Regions from separate parts of the Romboutsia sp. D33t1_170424_H2 genome, predicted to be linked through region 2. Evidence: predicted binding sites of a transcription regulator. Region 2 holds the regulator's gene; the other holds the start of a gene.
The links. Region 2 encodes HrcA, which represses chaperone genes, less so after heat shock. Its sites were predicted from a motif close to TTAGCACTCNNNNNNNNNGAGTGCTAA; they were not measured.

Region 1 (12,126 bases), on a different contig from region 2:
TATTGTACATTTGCTTATATCTATGGAATTGATTATTATCAAGTGTTATACCAGCAAATATAAGATTTTTTATTATATGGTAATCACTAACAACTCCATGAGACTTATTTAATTGATTTTTTTCTATATCTTCTAATTGTTTTACCCTATTAAATAGAAAAAATGCTTCTGTTTGTAAAGCATATTCTTTAATATCAGTATAAAATTTTGATAAAAAAGGATTCTCTTCTACAATTTCTCTAAGAAGAGTATAACCGAAATGTTCATTAAGTATAGTTGCTAAAGTAGTTTTCCCAACACCGATAGGCCCCTCTATAGCAATAAATATTCCTCTATTTTTCATATGAAATCACCTTCTAAAAATAATATCTTTTGTATTTTATCAGAAAAAAATTTTAAATTCTACTCTAGAATTTTTAGGAAAAATTTGATAGATAGAATATAAGAAGATTTAATTTATATAAAATATGGGTAAATTAGTATTATTAAGAATAATCATAAAAAAGGAGTATATATAAATGAAGGTTTATGAAGAAAATAATACAGTAATATTAGAAGGTGTAGCAGATTTTAATCCTAAGCATATATTTGAATGTGGGCAATGCTTTAGATGGCATAAAGAAGCAGATAACTCATATACTGGAGTTGCAAAAGGTAGAGTGATAAATGTATCTGAAAAAGACAATAAAATATACTTAGATAATACAAATTTAAAGGATTTTGAAGAGATTTGGTATAATTACTTTGATTTGGGAACAAATTACACAGATATAAAAAATACTTTAAAAAACATGGATGAACATTTAAATAAGGCATCTGAGTTTGGTTATGGTATAAGGATATTAAAACAAGATGGATGGGAAATGTTGATTTCATTTATAATATCTTCTAATAATAGGATCCCAATGATACAAAAAGCAATAGAAAATCTATCAAGAAATTATGGAACTTATATTGGAAATTATAGAGGTAAGGATTATTATGCTTTTCCAACACCAGAAGAATTAAACAAAGCTTCGCAAGAAGAAATAAGAGCATGTCAGACTGGGTTTAGAGATAAATACATAAAAAGTACAACTGAGAGTGTAATAAAAGATAATGAAAATATATCTGGATATACAAGTTTAAGTACTGATGATTGCATAAAAGAATTAAAAAAATTTAATGGAGTAGGACCAAAGGTAGCGGACTGTATAGCTTTATTTGGAATGCAAAAGTATGATACTTTCCCTGTTGATGTATGGGTAAAAAGAGTTATGCAAGAATTTTATGTAAGTGAAGATATGAGCTTACCTAAAATGAGAACTTATGCTATTGATAAGTTTGGTAATTTGGCTGGGTTTGCACAACAATATTTATTCTATTATGCAAGGGAGCTTGGTATAGGCAGATAAAGATGAGGTAGAAATTATGAGTATTGGAGTTTTTTTGTTTTTAAGCTACTTAACCATATCATATATTGTTGGGGCGATTATTTCTATGTCAATAATACTTGAGAATAGAGATCCTGCTAGAACTGTTACATGGTTACTCATTTTTATATTACTTCCAGGAATAGGTTTAGTTATATATGCTATATTAGGGAGAAATATGAGGAAGAGGAAATTATTTAAAACACAAAAGCTAGCAAGTAGTATAAGAGAAGGAAAGATATTTGAAAATCTAGAGCGAATAGAGGAAATTGCAAATATAGAACAAAGTACAATTAATACAAATCAATTATTAAATGAAAATATAGAAGACTATAGCAAAAAAAGGGTAATAAGTTTACTACTTAATACAGGAAAACTTCCATTTACGACGAATAATAAAGTAAGTGTATATATTGATGGAAATGAAAAATTTAAAAATCTTCTAGAAGACATAAAAAATGCAAAAAATCATATACATTTAGAGTACTTCATTATAAAAGATAGTGAAATAGGAAGAGAATTAAAAGATTTATTAATCAAAAAATCCAATGAGGGTGTAAAGATAAGAATATTATATGACGATGTAGGATGTTGGAGGTTTTGGTTTTACAGAAAGTTTTTTAATGAAATGAAGGAAAATGGAATAGAAATAGTAGCATTCTTACCAGCTAAATTTCCATTGACAGGTGGAAAGCTAAATTATAGAAATCATAGAAAGATAGCTATAATAGATGGGAAAATTGGATACACTGGTGGAATAAATATAGGGGATGAATATATGGGTAAGAACAAAAAGTTTGGATACTGGAGAGATACCCATATAAAAATAGAAGGAACCTCAGTGTATATGTTACAAATGATATTCTTAACAGATTGGTACTATACAACAAAAGAGATAATAACAGAAGATAAATATTTCCCAAGTCCTCAAAGATGTGGTAATAGTATGGTTCAAATAATAGCTAGTGGACCTGATAGTGATTGGGAATCTATACGATATGCTTATTTCTCAGCTATTTGCCAAGCTAAAAAAAGTATTTATATAGAAACTCCTTATTTTATACCAGATGAAAGTATACTTATAGCACTTAAAAGTGCAGCTCTAAGTGGAGTTGATGTAAGGATAGTATTCCCGAAGATAGCTGATCATAAGATGGTCAACAATGCTTCTTACTCATACTTTGATGATATATTAAAGTCAGGAGGTAAAGTCTACTTATATACAAAGGGATTTATACATTCTAAGATAATGACAATAGATGATAAAATAGCATCTACAGGGTCTGCAAATATGGATTTAAGAAGTTTTATGCTTAATTTTGAAATAAATGCATTTATATATGACAAAAAAATTGTAGAAAGAATGAATAAAGATTTTTTTGAGGATTTAAATAATAGTGAAGAGTTAACATTAGAGGAATTTTCTAAGCGAAAATTAGGTAAAAAGGTTAGAGAATCAATAGCTAGGTTGTTCTCGCCTATATTATAAAATTTAACAAAAACTATTGAAAAATATGGGAAGTTAATATATTATAATAATTGTTAGCACTCTAACCTAAAGAGTGATAACAATTATTTTGTTTATAATATATTTCAAATATTAGAATTTTTACATATTTACAATTCATTTAGGAGGGAAAAATATGAAAATAAGACCATTAGCTGACAGAGTAGTTATTAAGATGTTAGAAGCAGAAGAAAAAACTGCAAGTGGTATAGTTTTACCAGGAGCTGCTAAAGAAAAGCCACAAATGGCTGAAGTTTTAGAAGTAGGACCAGGTGGAATAGTTGACGGAAAAGAAATAGTTATGGAATTAAAAGTTGGAGATAAAGTTTTATTCCAAAAATATGCAGGAACAGAAGTTAAAATAGATGGGCAAGAGTACACAATATTAAGACAAAGTGAAATACTAGCAGTAGTTGAATAATAATAGGAGGGGATAGAAATGGCTAAAGAAATAAAATTCGCACAAGATTCAAGAAAAGCTTTAGAAAATGGTGTTAACAAATTAGCAGATACAGTTAAGGTTACATTAGGACCTAAAGGAAGAAATGTTATATTAGATAAGAAATTTGGTGCACCTCTTATAACTAATGATGGTGTTACAATAGCTAAGGAAATAGAGTTAGAAGATAGATTTGAAAATATGGGAGCTCAATTAGTTAAAGAAGTTGCCACTAAGACTAATGATGTAGCTGGAGATGGTACTACAACTGCAACAGTACTTGCTCAAGCTATAATAAGAGAAGGGCTAAAAAACGTAACTGCTGGAGCTAACCCAGTATTATTAAGAAAAGGTATACAAAAAGCTGTTGAAGTAGCAGTTGAAGAATTAAAGAAACAATCAAGAACTATAGAAACTAAAGAATCTATATCTCAAGTTGCTTCTATATCTGCTGGAGACGAAGAAGTTGGTAAGTTAATAGCAGAAGCTATGGAAATAGTAGGAAAAGATGGAGTTATAACAGTTGAAGAATCTAAAACTATGCATACAGAATTAGATGCTGTTGAAGGTATGCAATTTGATAGAGGATTTGTATCTGCTTACATGGTAACAGATGTAGATAAGATGGAAGCTGTATTAAATGATCCATATATATTAATAACAGATAGAAAAATATCTAATATACAAGACATATTACCAGTTCTTGAGCAAATAGTTCAACAAGGTAAGAAGTTATTAATAATAGCTGAAGATGTAGATGGAGAAGCATTATCTACATTAGTAGTTAATAAATTAAGAGGAACATTTGAAGTTGTTGCTGTTAAAGCTCCAGGATTTGGAGATAGAAGAAAAGCAATGCTTGAAGATATAGCTATACTTACAGGAGGAACTGTTATATCTGACGAATTAGGATATGACTTAAAAGAAGCTGACTTAACTATGTTAGGTAGAGCTGGTTCTGTAAAAGTTACTAAAGAAAGTACTACAATAGTAGATGGATTTGGTGATAAGGTAGCTATAGAAAACAGAGTTAATCAAATAAAACATCAAGTAGAAGAAACTACTTCTGAATTTGATACAGAAAAGTTAATGGAAAGATTAGCTAAACTTGCTGGTGGAGTAGCTGTAATAAAGGTTGGAGCTGCTACAGAAGTTGAAATGAAAGAAAGAAAATTAAGAATAGAAGATGCACTTAACGCTACAAGAGCGGCTGTAGAAGAAGGTATAGTTGCTGGTGGTGGTACTGCATTGGTAAGTGTTATACCAGTTGTAGATAAATTAATAGAGACACTAGAAGGTGAAGTACAATTAGGTGCTAAAATAATAAGAAAATCATTAGAAGAGCCATTAAGACAAATAGCTATAAATGCAGGTCTTGAAGGTGCTGTAATAATACAAAAAGTAATAAATGAAGATGCTGAAGTCGGATTTGATGCTTTAAATGAAAGATATGTAAATATGATAGAAACTGGTATAGTTGACCCAACTAAAGTTACTAGAAGTGCATTACAAAATGCTTCTTCTATAGCTGGAGTATTTTTAACTACTGAGGCTGCTGTTGCAGACCTTCCAGAAAATGATGCTCCAATGCCAGGAATGGGTGGAGCAATGCCGGGAATGATGTAAATATAATTTACAAAAATATGAAAAGCTACCTCAATATTGAGGTAGCTTTTTGCTAATTAAATTTTTATTGCAAATGAACTATATGTGTAAAGTGTATGTATGCTAGATTTTTAGATTTATATATTTATCCTTTAAATTATCTTTATATAGATTTCTTAAATTATTTATAGTATCAGTATCTAGATTTGTTTTATTTATTAATGTAGCTTGATTAATATTAAAATAAGTAATAAAGTAATGATTAGACTCAAATACTTTATAAATCTGGTTATATTTAATCTTTATTTCACCTTCAAATACTGAATTATTAACTATTATAAAATCATTATAAAAATCTAATGTTTCTTGAGTATTAAATATCCCAGTAGCATCAGTTTTAATCCTTTTATTAATTCTTGATTCAATACGAATAAGTATCAGAGATACAAATATAAATGATAATAATATAAATATAATAAAGAAACTTTTTAAAGAGAAAGAGCCTTCACTATATATACAAAACATAGATATAGAAAAAAGCAATAAAATCATCTTGAAAATAGCAAATTTATCTTTGAAAAATGTTGATATGTACAGAAAATGCCTATAATCTTCTTTACTCAGGTTTGATTCTATTGTAAATAATTTAGATGTATTCATAAAAAACCTCATTTCTTTAGCTATATACAAGTACATTATATAATCAAATTCAATAGATTACAAATGAGTAAATAGTAAAGAGATTAATAATCAAATTAGCTTGAAATAGAAATGAGCACATATAAAAATGATAAATTAAATAATTTAAAATGAAGTAGGTTATGAATACAATCTTCATCATACATAAAATTAGGATTATGTATTACACAACAGTCTTTATTTAAGTCAGATTGATAACCGAGAAAGAAGAAAGTACTTTGATAATGGAAATAAATTTTGATTCTATAAATAAAATAATTGAATCCATTTAACATGGAAAGCTAAATATAATGGTTCTTATTTTTGGATGAAAAATAACAGCAAATGAACGAATTATAATTATGGAAAAATAATATATATACGGATATAATTTAAAGTATAAATTATAAAGTGAAAGGGGTAGTTTATGGACTTAAGGGAGTTATTAAGTGAGTTTAAAAATGATAATATAGACATAGAAGAAGCGTTAGATAAGTTAAAAAAGCTACCCTATGAAGATTTAGGGTATGCCAATATAGATCATCACAGGCAAATAAGAAATGGATACCCAGAAGTAATTTACTGTGAAGGTAAAAATGATGAGCAAATAATAGGTATTATAGAAAAGATGTATGAAAAAGGATCTAACATATTAGGTACTAGATGTAGATTAGAAACATATGAGAAAATCAAATCTATATATGATAATTGTGAATATGATAAAACATGCAAGATCCTAAAGATAAACAATCATCCTATAGAAAATAAGGGAAAAGGAAAAATATTAGTTGTTACAGGTGGAACTTCTGATATACCAGTAGCAGATGAAGTATATCATACTGCTAAGTTCTTAGGTAATGATGTTGGGAGAATATATGATGTAGGTGTGGCAGGAATACATAGACTGTTATATAGGACAGAAGAGTTACAGAGTGCAAGGGTAATAGTAGTAGTTGCTGGTATGGAAGGTGCTTTACCTAGTGTAGTAGGAGGACTTGTAGATGTACCAGTTATAGCAGTTCCAACTTCAGTTGGGTATGGTGCAAACTTTAATGGCTTATCAGCTCTTTTAACTATGTTAAATAGTTGTGCATCGGGAATATCAGTAGTAAATATAGACAATGGATTTGGTGCAGGATACTTGGCATCTATGATAAATAAATTAGATTAGAAACGGCAATTAACGTTAAGGAGTTGTATTATGGGAGAAAGAATACTTTATTTAGACTTGGTTAATGGTATTTCAGGAGATATGACCATATCAAGTTTGTTAGATTTAGGGGTGCCTAAAGAAATATTCTTAGAAGAAATTAATAAACTAAATATAAAAGAAGAATTTGAAATTAAGATTACACCTAAAAATGAAAGTGGAATACTTGGAACGAATGTAGATGTTATAACTAAAGAAAATAATCCACATAGGCATTTAGTAGATATATTTGAAATTATAGATTCTAGTTACTTAAGTGATAAGGTAAAAGAAATGGCTAAGAAAGTATTTCTTGTAATAGGTGAAGCTGAGGCTAAAGTACATGGAACGACTATAGATAAAATACACTTTCATGAAGTGGGAGCAATAGATTCTATAGTTGATATAGTAGGTTCATGTATTTTAATAGATCTACTTTGTATAGATAAGATATATGCAAGTACTGTTCCTCTTGGGTCAGGATTTGTAAAATGCGACCATGGTGTTATGCCAGTACCAGCACCAGCAACATTAGAAATATTAAAAGGTGTACCAGTTAAGTTAAATAATGTGAAGGGTGAATGCACAACTCCAACAGGAGCAGGTATAATAAAGGCATTATGTAATGATTTTGTAGATGATATAGAGTTTGAAGTGAATAAAGTAGGGTATGGAATAGGATATAAGAAGTTTGAAGTACCAAATATGCTAAGAAGTATTTTAGGTATAAAAAAAAACAGGAAATAGTATATGAAATAACTACTAATATTGACGACATGTCATCAGAGGTATATTCGCACTTATACAATAAAATATTACAAGAAGGAGCTCTAGATATATATACTGAGAGTATATATATGAAGAAGAATAGACCAGCAGTAAAATTATCGGTTATATGTAAAGAAGATGATTTAGAAAAAATAACCGAACATTTACTAAAAGAAACATCTACTTTTGGAGTGAGATATTCTAAGTATAATAGAGTGACATTAAAAAGGGAATTTCGAAAAATCGAAACTATTTATGGTAAAGTATCTGTAAAGCTTGGGTACTACAAAGGAAATTTAATAAAAGTAACACCTGAGTATGAAGATTGCATAAAAATAGCAGATAATTACGGGATATCGTTTACAAAAATTCTTCTAGAAATAAACAATATTATATATAAAGAATTTAATATAAAGATATTGACATAAATAATAAATTTTGATAAATTAGGATTTAACCTAAAGAAATTATTTATAAATGAATACATACCATCACTCGTATATACTCAGAAATATGGTCTGAGAGTTTCTACCGAGATACCGTAAATATCTTGACTATGAGTGAAATTATTATCACAGAATATCATATAAAGTAAACTTGTAGGCTGATTAAAATCCTTACAGGTTGGCTAGAACAGATATTTTGGAAACCTGTATAGTAATTTCACTTTTATGAGAAGTAAGATGAAGTTATTATGCAGGTTTTTTTGTATACATTTATAACACGAATAAATGATTAAAAAAATGGAAATAAAATTCGTATAAATAAAAAATAAAGGGAGGAGAACTACCATGGCAACTATACTAAAAGAAGGCTTAACTTTTGATGATGTTTTATTAGTTCCTCAAAAATCTGAGGTATTACCTAAAGATGTTAAATTAGAGACTTATTTAACTAAAGAAATAAAATTAAATATTCCTCTAATGAGTGCAGGAATGGATACTGTTACTGAATCTAAAATGGCTATATCTATGGCTAGACAAGGTGGAATAGGAATAATACACAAAAATATGTCAATAGAAGAACAAGCATTAGAGGTTGATAAAGTAAAGAGAAGTGAAAGTGGTGTAATAGTAGATCCTTTCTACTTATCAAAAGACCATTGTATACAAGATGCAGATGATATAATGGCTAGATATAAAATTTCTGGGGTACCTATAGTAGATGAAAATAATAAGCTAATAGGAATAATAACTAACAGAGATATAAAATTTGAAGATGATATGACTAAGAGTATAGAGGAAGCTATGACTAAAGAAAACTTAGTAACGGCTAAGGAAGGAATCGATTTAGTTGAAGCTCAACAAATACTTAAAAAGCATAAAATAGAAAAGCTACCTATAGTAGACGAAGAAGGTCGTTTAAAAGGATTAATAACTATAAAAGATATAGAAAAGAAAATACAATACCCAAATTCTGCTAAGGATGCTCATGGAAGACTTTTATGTGGTGCAGCTGTCGGAATAAGCGCAGACTTATTAGATAGAGTAGATGCATTAGTTAAGGCTAATGTAGATGTTATAGTATTAGATAGTGCACATGGACATTCAAAGGGAGTTATGGATGCAGTTAAAAAAGTAAAAAATGCTCATCCACAGCTTCAAGTTATAGCAGGAAATGTAGCAACACCAGAAGCAACAGAAGATTTAATAAAAGCTGGAGCAGACTGTGTAAAGGTTGGTATAGGACCAGGATCAATATGTACTACAAGAGTAGTAGCAGGTATAGGGGTACCACAATTAACAGCTGTAATAGATTGTGCAGAAGTTGGTAAAAAATATGGAGTGCCTGTAATAGCAGATGGAGGAATTAAATTCTCAGGAGATATAGTTAAAGCATTAGCAGGTGGAGCAGCAGTATGTATGATGGGATCAATGTTTGCTGGAACTGAAGAAAGTCCAGGAGAAACAGTTCTTTATAGAGGTAGATCATACAAAACTTATAGAGGAATGGGCTCTATAGGGGCAATGGAAAGAGGATCAAAGGATAGATATTTCCAAAATGATGCTAAGAAATTAGTTCCAGAAGGTGTTGAAGGAATGGTTCCTTACAAAGGCAAAGCAGAAGATATAATATTCCAAATGATAGGTGGAATAAGAGCTGGTATGGGATACTGTGGAGCACCTACATTAAAAGATTTAGCAGATAATGCTCAATTTGTTAAGATAACAGCAGCATCTTTAAAAGAAAGTCATCCACATGATATAACAATAAGCAAAGAAGCACCAAACTATAGTATGCAAGGGGAGATATAATATGAAGCATGAATTAGTACTTGTTGTTGACTTCGGAGGTCAATACAATCAATTAATAGCAAGAAGAGTAAGAGAAAATAACGTATATTGTGAAATAATACCATATACGACTCCTATAGAGAAAATAAAAGAAAAAAATCCAAAGGGTATAATATTTACAGGAGGACCTAATAGTGCATATTTAGAAGATTCTCCTAAGATAGCTAAGGAAATATTTGAAATAGGTGTACCAATACTTGGAATATGCTATGGTATACAAGTAATGGCTCACATATTAGGTGGTAATGTAAGAAAAGGAAATACTAGTGAAAAAGAGTATGGAAAAACATCAATAACTTATGAAAAGTCAGCTATATTTGAAGGTATAACTACAAGTACAGTATGGATGAGTCATACAGACTTAATAGATGTTTTACCAGAAGGGTTCAAGTCAATAGCTTACACTGCTGATTGTCCAGTAGCAGCTATGGAAAATGCTGAACTGAACTTATATGGAGTGCAATTCCATCCAGAAGTTGAACATTGTTTAGAAGGAGATATGGTTCTTAAAAACTTCTTATACAATGTATGTAAGGTAAGTGGAGATTGGACAACAGATTCTTTCATATCAGATAAAATAAAAGAATTAAAGGAAACAATCGGAGATAAAAAAGTTTTATGTGCATTAAGTGGTGGAGTTGACTCATCAGTTGCTGCAGTACTTGTTCATAGAGCTATAGGAGATAACTTAACTTGTGTATTCGTTGACCATGGTTTACTTAGAAAAAATGAAGGTGACGATGTAGAAAGAATATTCAGAGATAAGTTTGACATGAACTTAATAAGAGTAAATTGTGAAGATAGATTCTTAGGAAAATTAAAAGGGATAACTGAACCAGAAGCTAAGAGAAAAATAATAGGTGAAGAATTCATAAGAGTATTCGAAGAAGAATCTTCAAAGCTAGGAAAAATGGACTTCTTAGTACAAGGAACTATATATCCAGACGTAGTAGAAAGTGGACATGGAGAAGCTGCTACTATAAAATCTCACCACAATGTAGGTGGAATACCTGAAGATATAGAGTTCCAAATAGTAGAACCATTAAGAGAATTATTCAAAGATGAAGTTAGAAAAATAGGTTTAGAACTTGGAATAGATGAAGCTTTAATATTCAGACATCCATTCCCAGGACCAGGTCTTGGTATAAGAGTTATAGGAGAAGTTACTAAAGAAAGATGTGATATCTTAAGAGAAGCTGATGCTATATATATGGATGAATTAAAAAAGGCTGGATTATACAAAGAAATATGGCAAGCATTCGCTACTTTACCAGATGTTAAAACTGTTGGAGTTATGGGTGATGAAAGAACTTATGCTTATTTAGTAGGTTTAAGAGCTGTTACATCTTCTGATGGAATGACTTCTGATTGGTATAAAATGCCATATGATGTTTTAGAGAAAATATCAAATAGAATAGTTAATGAAGTTGATGGAGCAAATAGAGTTGTTTATGATATAACTTCTAAGCCTCCAGGAACTATAGAATGGGAATAAGATTATAATATAATTACTTCATATACACTTTACATTATAAAAATAAAAGGCTATAAGCCTTTTATTTTTATAAAACTATCGACAAAATATTACATTATAAAATAAAAAATAATATAAAATTGAAAAGATTCTGAAATATTAATTATAGGAGGCGTATAAATGAAAAATACGGTAAAAAATAACCAAGGAAAAGTTAATGTTTTAGAAAAAATATTTAAGCTTAGCGAAAATAATTCAAATGTTAAAACAGAAGTATTAGCAGGAATTACTACATTTATGACAATTGCATATATATTAGTTGTAAATCCTACAATACTAGGACAAGCGGGTATGGACAAGGGAGCTGTTTTTACAGCCACGGCAATAGCATCGGCAATAGGATGCTTAATAATGGGATTACTTGCTAATTACCCAATAATATTAGCGCCAAGTATGGGTATAAATGCATTCTTTACTTATACAGTAGTTTTAGGTATGGGATATAGTTGGCAATTTGCTTTATGTGCAATGTTTATAGAAGGTATCATATTTGTTTTATTAACAATAACTAATGTCAGAGAAAAAATAATAGAGTGTATGCCAGATGTTTTAAAACATGCTATAACAGCTGGAATAGGTTTATTTATAACATTTATCGGATTTGTTAATGCAGGAATAATCCAACAAGGTGGAGCAATTATATCTCTTGGAAATGTAAAGTCTCCAACAGTTATACTTGCTATAGTTGGCTTAATAATTG
Region 2 (12,126 bases):
TGTATTAAAACCTAAAGGGTTATTCTTATTACATTATATAAGTGGTTTAGTTGAATCTCCTGGCGATGCTTGGATTAGAAAATACATATTCCCAGGTGGAGTTATTCCTTCACTACGTGAAATTATAGACTTACTTCCTAAATATAATTTTTATACATTAGATGTTGAAAGTTTAAGAAGACATTATACTAAAACTTTAGTTGAGTGGTATAAAAACTTTGATAAACAAAGAGATGTTGTAGAGGATATGTTTGATGAAGAATTCGTAAGAATGTGGGACTTATACCTTTCTTCTTGTGCTGCTTGTTTTAATAATGGAGTTATAGACCTACATCAGATCTTAATGAGCAAAGGTGTTAATAATGAAATAAGTATGACAAGAGAATATATTTATAAAGATTAAAAAATGAGTAAATTTTATTCTATAATTTTTTAAATTATATTATGAAATGTGTACATTTTAAAAAAAAAGAGACATAGTTTAAACTATGTCTCTTTTATCTTTTGTTATATTTACTTGTTTATAAATTACTTTCTTTTAAACATGTCTTCTATTTTTTGTCCAAAAGTCTTTTTCTTTTCGTGAACATCTTCTCCACATTCTTTAGCAAATTCTCTTAGTATTTCTTTTTGCTTTTCATTTAATTTCTTAGGAGTATCAACTATAACCTTAACATATTGGTCACCTCTTGAGTTACCTCTAAGTCTTGGTATACCTTTTTCTCTTAGTCTAAATACAGTTCCAGTTTGAGTTCCTTCTGGTATTGTATACTTAACTTTTCCATCTAGTGTTGGAACTTCTATTTCATCTCCTAATGCTGCTTGAACAAATGTTATTGGCATGTCAAAGTATATATCAGTTCCTTCTCTTGTAAATAATGGATGAGGTTTAACATTAACTATTATATATAAATCTCCTCTTGGTCCACCTTTAGATCCAACTTCACCTTGACCTGATAATTTTATCATTTGTCCATCATCTATACCTGCTGGTATATCAACTTCTATAGTCTTAACTTTTCTATTATATCCCTTACCGTGACACTTTGGACATGGTGATTCTATAACTTCACCCTCTCCATTACAAGCACTACAAGGTCTGCTTGATGCTATGTTACCAAATGGAGTTCTTTGAACAGTTCTAACTTCTCCTGTACCATTACATGTTGGACAAGTTTTCTTAGATGTTCCTGGCTTAGCTCCGCTTCCATGGCATTCTTCGCACTCTTCACTTCTATTTATCTTTACAGATACTTTCTTTCCAAATGCAGCTTCTTCAAAGCTTATACTAACACTTTGTTTTATATCTGCTCCACGTTCTGGACCTCTTCTTCTGGCTCTACCACTGCTAAATCCACCTCCGAATATATCACCAAACATGTCACCAAATATATCTTCAAATCCACCGAATCCTTGACCACCAAATCCTCCTTGGCCACCAAATCCTCCTTGACCGTTTACACCATCATGTCCGAATTGATCGTACATTTGTCTTTTACTATCATCTGATAATACTTCGTACGCTTCATTTATTTCCTTGAATTTTTCTTCTGCTTCTTTATCACCAGGATTTCTATCTGGGTGATACTTCATAGCAAGTTTTCTATATGCTTTTTTAAGGGCTTGAGCATCGGCACTTTTATCTACACCAAGCACCTCATAATAATCTCTCTTAGCACTCATTATTTGTCACCACCTTTATTATTACAAAATAATAGCTTGTAGAATATCATACTACAAGCTATTATTATTTTTAAGCATTAGTCTATGACTATATACTTATGAAAAGATACTCTTTTCTATTATATATTAAACTATATATTTTCGTAACCTATTTTTCGTCATTTACTTCTGTGAAGTCAGCATCTACAACGTTATCGTCTTGAGCCCCTTGACCAGCTTCGCTACCTTGAGCCCCAGCTTCAGCTTGTGCTTGTTGATACATCATTTCAGAAACTTTATGGAATTTGTTCATAACTTCATCCATAGCTTTTCTTATTTCTTCACCTGTTGACTCTTCTTTATCTTTAACTGCCTTAAGTTCAGCTATTGCAGCTTCTATAGCGCTCTTATCTTCAGCACTTACTTTGTCACCTAATTCATTTAAAGTTTTTTCTGTTTGGTATATAGTTGAATCAGCTTGGTTTAATGCTTCTATTTTATCTTTCTTTTGCTTATCAGCTTCAGCATTCATTTCAGCTTCTTTAACTTTCTTTTCTATTTCTTCTTCACTTAAATTAGTTCCAGAAGTTATAGTAACTTTTTGCTCTTTTCCAGTTCCTAAGTCTTTAGCAGTAACGTGAACTATACCGTTAGCATCTATATCGAAAGTAACTTCTATTTGAGGTATTCCTCTTGGAGCTGGTGGTATATCAGTTAATTGGAATCTACCTAAAGTAGTGTTGTCATATGACATACTTCTTTCACCTTGAAGAACATGTATATCAACAGCAGTTTGGTTATCAGCAGCAGTTGAGAATACTTGTGACTTCTTAGTTGGTATTGTAGTATTTCTTTCTATTATTTTAGTCATTACGTTACCCATAGTTTCTATACCTAATGATAATGGAGTAACATCTAGAAGTAATAAATCATTAACATCTCCAGATAATACACCTGCTTGTATAGCAGCACCTGCAGCAACACATTCGTCTGGATTTAATCCTTTGTGTGGTTCTTTTCCTATGAATTTCTTAACAGCTTCTTGAACAGCTGGTATTCTTGTAGAACCACCAACTAATAATACATCATCTATATCAGAAGTTGAAAGACCTGCATCTTGTAATGCTCTTCTTGTTGGTTCCATAGTTTTTTCTACTAAATGAGCAGTTAACTCATCAAACTTAGCTCTTGATATATCCATAGTTAAGTGTTTTGGACCCTCAGCAGTAGCTGTTATGAAAGGTAAGTTTACGTTAGTTGTCATTGTTGATGATAACTCTTTTTTAGCCTTTTCAGCAGCTTCTTTTAATCTTTGAAGAGCCATATTATCATTTCTTAAGTCTACACCTTCAGCTTTTTTGAATTCTTCAGCTAAGTAGTCTATTAATACTTGGTCAAAGTCATCTCCACCTAATCTGTTGTTACCAGCAGTAGCTAAAACTTCGAAAGTTCCATCTCCTATTTCAAGAACTGAAACGTCAAATGTTCCTCCACCTAAGTCAAATACTAATATTTTTTTATCTTGGTCTAACTTATCCATACCATAAGCAAGTGCAGCAGCAGTTGGCTCATTTATTATTCTCTTAACATCAAGTCCTGCTATTCTACCTGCATCTTTTGTTGCTTGTCTTTGAGCATCTGTGAAGTATGCTGGAACTGTTATAACAGCTTCAGTTACAGGTTGCCCTAAGTAGCTTTCTGCATCTGCTTTTAATTTTTGTAAGATTATAGCTGATATTTCTTGTGGTGTATAATCTTTACCATCTATATTAACTTTGTAATCTGTTCCCATGTGAGTTTTTATTGATATTATAGTTCTATCTGCATTTGTAACAGCTTGTCTTTTTGCAGGCTCCCCTACTATTCTATCTCCGTCCTTAGTAAATGCTACTACTGATGGAGTAGTTCTCATACCTTCTGCATTAGTTATTATTTGTGGTTCTCCACCTTCTAATACCGCTACACAAGAGTTTGTTGTTCCTAAGTCAATTCCTATTATTTTTCCCATGACCAAATTCCTCCTAAATAATTTTTTATGATTTTTATTCTATATAGAATTTAGTTATTATTTATTTTATATATTTAAATATCTAAGTTCTAATTTTGCTAGAACATAAGATATATTTTAGCTAAATTCTTAAACTTTATTGCTATTTATATCAAACTAGCAAGATACTTTAACCATACTTGGTCTTAATACTTTATTTCCTAGTTTGTATCCTTTTTGAAGTACCATTACAACCTTATTTGCTTCAACTCCATCAACACTTTCTTGCATTACTGCTAAGTGTAAATTTGGATCAAAGTCTGCATTTTCAGCTTCTATTGCTTCAACTCCATACTTTGTAAGTATTCCTTGAAGTTGCTTATATACTAAGTCTATTCCTTGGTACATACTTCCTTCTTTGTCATCACAAGCTTCTAAAGCTCTTTCCATACTATCGATAACAGGTATTATATCGTTTAGTATTTTTTCATTTGCAAATAATCCTATAGTTTCTTTTTCTTCATTTGTTCTTCTTCTATAGTTTGCATATTCTGCTTGAAGTCTTTGATGCTTATCATTAAGAGCCTCTAATTCTTCTCTTAATTTATTTTCTTCTAATTTGTCATTTATATCTGTAACATTGTCTTCTACAACTTCCTCAGTCGTTTCTTCAATTTCACTTGAAGTTTCTAATTCTTCTTTTACATTTTCTTTTTCTAAATTATTTTCTTGCAATATGTTACACCCCTTAATCTATTTTTTGTTAAAAATCAAACTCATATAATTAACAATTGTATAAATCTTAGCATAGTCCATTCTTGTAGGCCCTATAAAACTTATACGCCCTACTAGATCTCTACTTATATTATAAGTTGCTGTAACTATACTACAATCTTGCGCTAACTCAAAATCATTATCACTACCAATGATTATATTAACATTATCCTTCTGTATACCTTTTGACTTAGCCATACTAGATATCATTTCCTTATGTTCTAGCATATGTAAAAATGACTTGGCCTTAAGTACATCATTAAATTCAGGATAGTTGAATATATTAGTTGCTCCACTTAGTGAAATTGATGTATCATCATTGGCATCAAAATTTAGTGCATCTATTAATTCATCTATTAACACTGCATGTTCACTTATTTCATATTTTATAAATGCTATAAGTTTTTCATCTAAATCAACTATACTTTTTCCTGATAATTTTCTAGTTAGATTGTCAGAAATTATGTTTAATTTTGATTGATCTAAATGAGTGTTAGTAGCTAAATTTACATTTTTTATATCACCTTTATCTGTAACAACTATTAATAAAATGTTGTTATCACTCATACTAACTAACTGTATGTGTTTTATAACACTTTGATTAACTAAGTTTTTAGTAACAGCTACAGTTGTATAATTAGTAATTTCTGACAATAGCTTAGAAGTCTCATGAATTAAATCTCTTATATCATTAACATTTTTATTTATACAACTCTCTATTAAAATTTTCTCTTCATCACTAAGTTCACTTTGACTCATAAGAGAATCTACATAAAGCTTGTATCCTTTCTCAGATGGAACTCTACCTGCCGAGGTATGTGGCTGGATTAAATATCCTAATTCTTCAAGGTCAGCCATTTCATTCCTTATAGTGGCAGCACTTACACCTAAGTCATGTTTTTTTGATATAGTTCGTGAGCCTACAGCCTCAGCTGTTTCTATATAATCTTTAACTATAGCTTTGAGGATCTTTAATTTTCTTTCATTTAATTCCATCACCTTCACTCCTCGCTGTTAGCACTCACTACTTTCGAGTGCTAAAAAGATTATATATATTATATATCATTTTATTTTATTCTTGTCAACACTTTCTAATTAATTTATGAATTCAACAAATACAGAATTTGATATTTCTCTCCCCTTTTGGGTAAGCTTAATACCTACTTTACTTTCTTTTATTAAGTCTTTATTTTTCAAATCCTCAATTTGCTTATTATATTTATTTTTGAATTCTATATTAAATTCTTTTTTAAAGTCCTCAAAATATATCCCTTCATTCATTCTAAGTCCCATAAATATTTTTTCTTGTATTTTATCTTCTATACTTAAATTTTCTAAATTACTTATAGGTTTTTCATTTTTTTCTATCATATGATGATACTCATCTAGATTTTCTACATTATTATATCTAATATTTCCTAGATATCCAGATGCCCCTGCACCTAACCCTATATAATGATAACACTTCCAGTATAGTATATTATGCTTACACTCAAAACCTGGCTTTGAATAGTTTGATATTTCATATTGATTGTACCCATTTTGTTTTAGGTAATTTATTGTGTGATTATACATATTTATATCTGTATCTTCATCTATAAGTTCAAATTCATTGTCTTCATACATATCATATAACTTTGTGCCCTCTTCTAATATAAGTGAATAAGCTGATATATGTGATGGGTTTAATGAAATAATTTTTTCTAAGCTTTCTTTCCATTCATCAATGTTATGATTTGGAAGTGCATACATTAAATCTACATTTATATTATCAAAACCAACATCTAAAGCTTCTTTATAATTTTTCTCAAACTCTTCATATGTATGGATTCTTCCTATTTCCTTTAGTTTATTATTTTGTACTGCCTGAAGACCTATACTTAATCTGTTTACTCCACACTTTTTCATAGTTTCTAATTTTTCTCTTGTTAATGTTCCTGGATTGCACTCCATAGTTACTTCAGCATTATCTTTTATATTGAAGTTCTTATAAATATTATTAAATATTTCTTCAATTTCATTAGATGTTAGTATGCTTGGAGTTCCTCCCCCTAAAAATATACTACATATTTCTTTTTCATAATTTTCTTTTTCTATATCTTTCTTATAAAGTTCCATTTCCTTTTTTAAATCATCTATGTATCTTTTCTTTAAGTTTACATCTAATTTGTATGAATTAAAGTCACAGTAGTTACACTTACTCACACAAAATGGAATATGTATATATAATCCTAACATTTATTTTTCTCCTATTCATATATTGCTTACATTATTAAATATATTTTACTATATTATAACAATATATATGTGATAGTTGTTATCTATTTAAAAATGCTTTATTAATTTAAAATAGATAAAAGGCACCTAAATGTAAAGATGCCTTTTACTTATCTTAATTTAATTTTATAAGAATATACTAGTAAACCAATAAGTGTAACTATTATTCCTCCTAATGAAACTAAAGTCATTGTTATTAATTGATTTATTATAACAAAAAGTCCACCTAGTATAGCAACAATAGGAACAATTGGGTATAATGGAACCTTATAAGGTCTTACCATATCTGGTTTTTCTTTTCTAAGCTTAACTACTCCATAGAAAGTAAATATATAAAATAACCATATTATAAATATAGTTAGATCACTTAACAGGTTAAATTGTCCAGATAAAGCATATATACATCCAAGACCGGCTATTAACCAAATAGAGTTGTATGGAGAACCACCTTTATTTAACTTAGAAAATATTTTTGATCCTGGTAATAATCCCTCTTTTGAAAGTACATATGGTACCCTAGGTGCTGTAAGTAAATATCCATTTAGAGCACCAAATACTGATATTAGTATACCTATGGATATTAATTTTCCACCTGTATTTCCAAATATTTTTTGTGCGACAAGTGCAGCTGGAGCTACTGATGTAGCAAGTTCTGATGCTGGCGCTACCCATAAATATGCTAAGTTTATCAATATATATACAGCCATAACTATTGATAAACCTCCAACTATAGCTAGAGGTAAATTTTTTTCTGGACTTTTCATTTCACCAGCTATAGCTCCAACATTTATCCAACCATCATAAGCAAATAGTGTAGCTATTAATACTTGTCCTAAAGATCCTATGACAGTAGTTTCACCTCCTACTAATGGTGTTAATATTAGGTTTCCATTTCCTTTTATAAATCCAAATATTATTATAAGTATTAAAGGTAATAACTTACAGATAGTAGATACAGTTTGTATAAATCCACCAAAAGATGATCCTACTGTATTTAGCAAAGCTATAAATATTATTATTCCTAAAGATACTGGTAAAACTACTACCATATTTTGCGGACCATACCCCATAATTTCTGATACCTGTTGCGAAAATATAACTGCAAGCGCTGCAATAGTACCTGGAAAATATAATACTGTTTGCATCCATCCTGTCAAGAATCCTATTTTTTCTCCATATATTTCACTGAGATAAGTCATCATTCCACCAGTTTTAGGTATGGCTGCTGATATTTCAGCTGCAGTTAATCCTGCTGTAATAGTTATAATACCACCTAATATCCATGCTATTATACCAAGACCTGGTGCACCATTAGTTGCCGTGTATATTGCTTGAGGCTTAAAAAATACTCCAGACCCTATAACCATACCAACAACTGTTGAAAGAGCTGCTGATAGTCCTATAGTACTATTAAGCTTGTCACTCATATATATCCTCCTTGTACTATTTATAGTTATGATATTTTGTATACTTTGCATTTTTTAGTATTCCCAAGTTTTTATCTATTATTAGAATTTAGATACGAGGACAGGTTTTACACAATATTTTAGTTAATATGACTTATAATTAAAAAAGTCAAAGGAAAAATCCTTTGACTTTAATTATTATTCATCTAATTTTAATACTGACATAAAGGCCTTTTGAGGAACTTCTACAGATCCGATTTGTCTCATACGCTTCTTACCTTCTTTTTGCTTTTCAAGAAGTTTCTTCTTACGAGATATATCTCCTCCATAACACTTAGCTAAAACGTCTTTTCTAAGTGCACTTATAGTTTCTCTGGCAACAACTTTATTTCCAACAGCTGCTTGTATAGGAACTGCAAACTGATGTCTTGGTATTTCATTTTTTAGCTTTTCACACATAGCTTTACCTCTTGGATAAGCACGAGATTCATGTACTATAAAGCTAAGTGCATCTACTTGCTCTTTATTTATTAATATATCAAGCTTAACAAGCTTAGAAGGAGTGTATCCCTTAATTTCATAATCTAAAGATCCATATCCTCTTGTCCTAGACTTTAATGCATCAAAGAAATCGTAAACAACTTCATTTAGTGGTAAGTCATAGTGAAGCATAACTCTCTTTTCATCTATGTATTCCATATTTATCATTGTTCCACGTCTTTCTTGACAAAGCTCCATAACAGTACCGACATAATCTTTAGGGACTATTATATCACCTTTAACGATTGGCTCTTCTATCATATTTATTTCTGATGGTTCTGGTAAGTTTGTTGGATTTTGTATCATTACAACTTCCCCATCATTTTTAGTGACTCTGTATATAACAGATGGTGCTGTTGTTACTAAGTTTAAGTCATATTCTCTTTCTAATCTTTCTTGGATTATTTCCATATGAAGTAGCCCTAAGAATCCACATCTAAATCCAAATCCTAATGCAGCTGAAGTTTCAGCCTCAAATTCTAGCGCTGCATCATTTATTTGCATCTTTTCTAATGCATCTCTTACGTTTTCGTACTTTTCACCTTCACCTGGGTATATACCACAATAAACCATTGGAGTAGCTTTTTTATATCCTGGCATAGGTTCATCAGTTGGATTATTTGCATCTGTTATTGTATCACCAACTTGACAACTTCTTATATCTTTTATACTTGCAGCTATGTATCCAACATCTCCTGCAGCTAACTCATCAAGTTCTCTTTGACCAGGAGCCATAACACCAACTTCAGTTACTTCAAACTTTTTGTTAGTATTCATCATTTTTATAGTCATACCTTTTTTAACAGTTCCTTCATAAACTCTAACATACGCTACAACACCTTTATATGCATCGTAATATGAGTCAAATATTAAAGCTTTTAAAGGAGCATCTTTATCACCTTGTGGTGCTGGTACTTTTTCTACTATGGCTTCTAATACATCTTCTATATTTAGACCACTTTTAGCTGATATTAAAGGTGCATCACTTGCATCAAGTCCTATTATATCTTCTATTTCTGTTTTTATTTCATCTGGTCTAGCACTTGGAAGATCTATCTTATTTATAACTGGTAGTATTTCTAAGTCTTGATCTAATGCTAAATAAACATTAGCTAATGTTTGAGCTTCAACACCTTGTGCTGCATCTACTACTAATAATGCACCTTCACAAGCTGCTAAACTTCTTGAAACCTCATAGTTAAAGTCAACATGTCCTGGAGTATCTATAAGATTTAAATAATATTCATTTCCATCCTTAGCCTTATAAACTAATCTAATATTTTGTAACTTTATAGTGATTCCTCTTTCTCTTTCAAGATCCATATTATCTAGTAATTGATCTTTCATTTCTCTTTCACTAACAAGTCCAGTTTTTTGTATTAATCTATCTGCTAAGGTAGACTTACCATGGTCTATATGCGCTATTATACTAAAGTTTCTAGTTCTACTTTGTTTACTGTCCACCTTTATTCCTCCTTTTTAATACTTAAAAATTTTATTCTTATTTATCATAACTTTTATTTTATAATATATCCGCATTTATGTAAATAATAAGGACAAAAAATAAGACTTAAGTGCCTATAAGTCTTATTTTTTACTATATATTAAGTTGAGAGATTAGTTTTTTAGTGTTATCTGAAAGTATCCCTAACTTATCTTCTATAAATTTTTGTAAATCTTTAATATTTTCTTCTATATTATATGTATCCTCACCTAACATACTTTTGGCACTTTGATTTATTGTAAATATACATATAAATAAGTTTGCAGTCATAATCAATATAAACAGTACTTTACTTATGAATTTTCTTTTTCTTTTTTTTATTTTTTTTTGTATATTTCTTTCAACTCTACTCATACTTCAAGTCTACTTCTTTTCTTTAAAATATTCATCTAGTATATTAGCTATATATTTTACACTATTTTGAGCCTGTTCTAAGGTTGTCCCATTACTTCCTACTTCTATAAGAATATGATTATCAGCTACATACTGATTAAATTTACCATATGGTTTTTCTATTACTGGTAAAACTAAGTCTGGGTACTTTTGTTTTGCAAAATTTGTAATATCATTAGCTAGTGCTCTTACTTCTTTTACATTTGGATTTCTTTGTCCAACTACAAATAAAAACTTAGCTACTTCTTCACCATTATAATTGGCAACCATTCTATTAGTTTCTTTATCTTTTTTTGCCTTTGTATCTAATGTTCTAGCATCTCTATGTAAATCAATGGCTATATCTATGCTGTTATGTTCACTCATTATGCTATTTATAGTTTTTAAACTATTTGAATAAGATGAGTTATAATCTGGGAAATCATGATACTTTGTACTATGAACTACACCCCATCCTTTTTTGTTTAATTCTTCTGTTAAAAGACTCCCAACAGATACTATCGACTTATTATTATCTTGACATCTATAATTATTTTCTGGATAATCTGAATAACTTTCGGATGCATGAGAATGATATATCATCATTGTTGGTTTTTCTCTTGTTATTCTTATATTATTTGTGTAATTTAATGCTACTTCATTTGAAGTCTCTTTGCTTCCTTCTTCATCACTATTATTTTCTTCCTTTATAGTAGGTATATTTTCTTCTCCTATAAAGAACTCTATATATTCTTCATCTTTACTAGTACTTTCTTTTTTTTCGTCTTCTTTTACTTCTTCTTTAGCCTCTGGATATGATGAGTTCACTAAGAATTTTAGAAAATCATCTTTACTTATGGCATATGAGACTGTTGGTAAAATACAAATTAACACACATGACATGATAAATGTCTTAATGCGTTTATTAAACATATTTTCTCCTCCTTACTTGGTTATCCTTCCCGGATGAAGAGACCTATTTAAGCCCTCGCTTATTATTATAGATAGGTTTTCTATTGTTTCGTCTATGTCTTTTGGTGTAACTATAAGATTTTTATCATATGGTTCTAATGATTCTTTAATAAGATGATACTTTTCTTCTTCTTTAAGCTTTTTTAACATATTATAGAAATTATCTGCATTCTCTGATTGATTTATAAGATTGTCTATTGCCAAATCTAATACATCACTAGTTAATGTTGCTGCATCTACTACTGTTGGAACTCCAATCGCTATAACATCTATGCCTAGATATTCTTTATTTAAAGCTTTTCTTTTATTTCCGACTCCCCCTCCAGGAGATATCCCTGCTGTTGATATTTGAATAGTTTGATTTACTCTTTCCATTTTTCTAGATGCTAATGCATCTATTGCAATAACTCTGTCTGGTTTTATTCTATCTACTAATGACTTTACAGTTTCACTTGTTTCTATACCAGTAAGTCCCATTACCCCAGGGCTTAGAGCTGATACTTCTGTAAAATCATCATCATAATCCTTATTATAATTTTTAAATATATGTCTTGTTACTAAAGTCTTAGAAACTGACTTAGGACCTAAAGCATCTGATGTTATATTCCAATTTCCTAACCCTATAACTAATG

Region 1: I4U66_RS10735 (co-chaperone GroES) is a predicted target of HrcA. The motif match lies at 2,955-2,981, and genes of this name have one in related genera.

The regions. Positions count from the first base shown of each region.
Region 1 covers NZ_JADOZQ010000009.1:43,369-55,494, reverse strand. The annotation lists gene I4U66_RS10750 (deoxynucleoside kinase) at 1-343, opposite strand, end outside; gene I4U66_RS10745 (DNA-3-methyladenine glycosylase family protein) at 519-1,394, shown strand; gene cls (cardiolipin synthase) at 1,411-2,901, shown strand; gene I4U66_RS10735 (co-chaperone GroES) at 3,056-3,340, shown strand; gene groL (chaperonin GroEL) at 3,359-4,984, shown strand; gene I4U66_RS10725 (hypothetical protein) at 5,087-5,623, opposite strand; gene larB (nickel pincer cofactor biosynthesis protein LarB) at 6,069-6,812, shown strand; gene I4U66_RS14845 (LarC family nickel insertion protein) at 6,843-7,577, shown strand; gene larC (nickel insertion protein) at 7,607-8,026, shown strand; purine riboswitch at 8,074-8,175, shown strand; gene guaB (IMP dehydrogenase) at 8,390-9,853, shown strand; gene guaA (glutamine-hydrolyzing GMP synthase) at 9,855-11,387, shown strand; gene I4U66_RS10695 (NCS2 family permease) at 11,547-12,126, shown strand, end outside.
Region 2 covers NZ_JADOZQ010000001.1:94,386-106,511, reverse strand. The annotation lists gene I4U66_RS00565 (SAM-dependent methyltransferase) at 1-403, shown strand, start outside; gene dnaJ (molecular chaperone DnaJ) at 529-1,683, opposite strand; gene dnaK (molecular chaperone DnaK) at 1,832-3,670, opposite strand; gene grpE (nucleotide exchange factor GrpE) at 3,827-4,384, opposite strand; gene hrcA (heat-inducible transcriptional repressor HrcA) at 4,403-5,419, opposite strand; gene hemW (radical SAM family heme chaperone HemW) at 5,519-6,661, opposite strand; gene I4U66_RS00535 (APC family permease) at 6,811-8,127, opposite strand; gene lepA (translation elongation factor 4) at 8,305-10,110, opposite strand; gene I4U66_RS00525 (hypothetical protein) at 10,244-10,504, opposite strand; gene spoIIP (stage II sporulation protein P) at 10,514-11,455, opposite strand; gene gpr (GPR endopeptidase) at 11,468-12,126, opposite strand, start outside.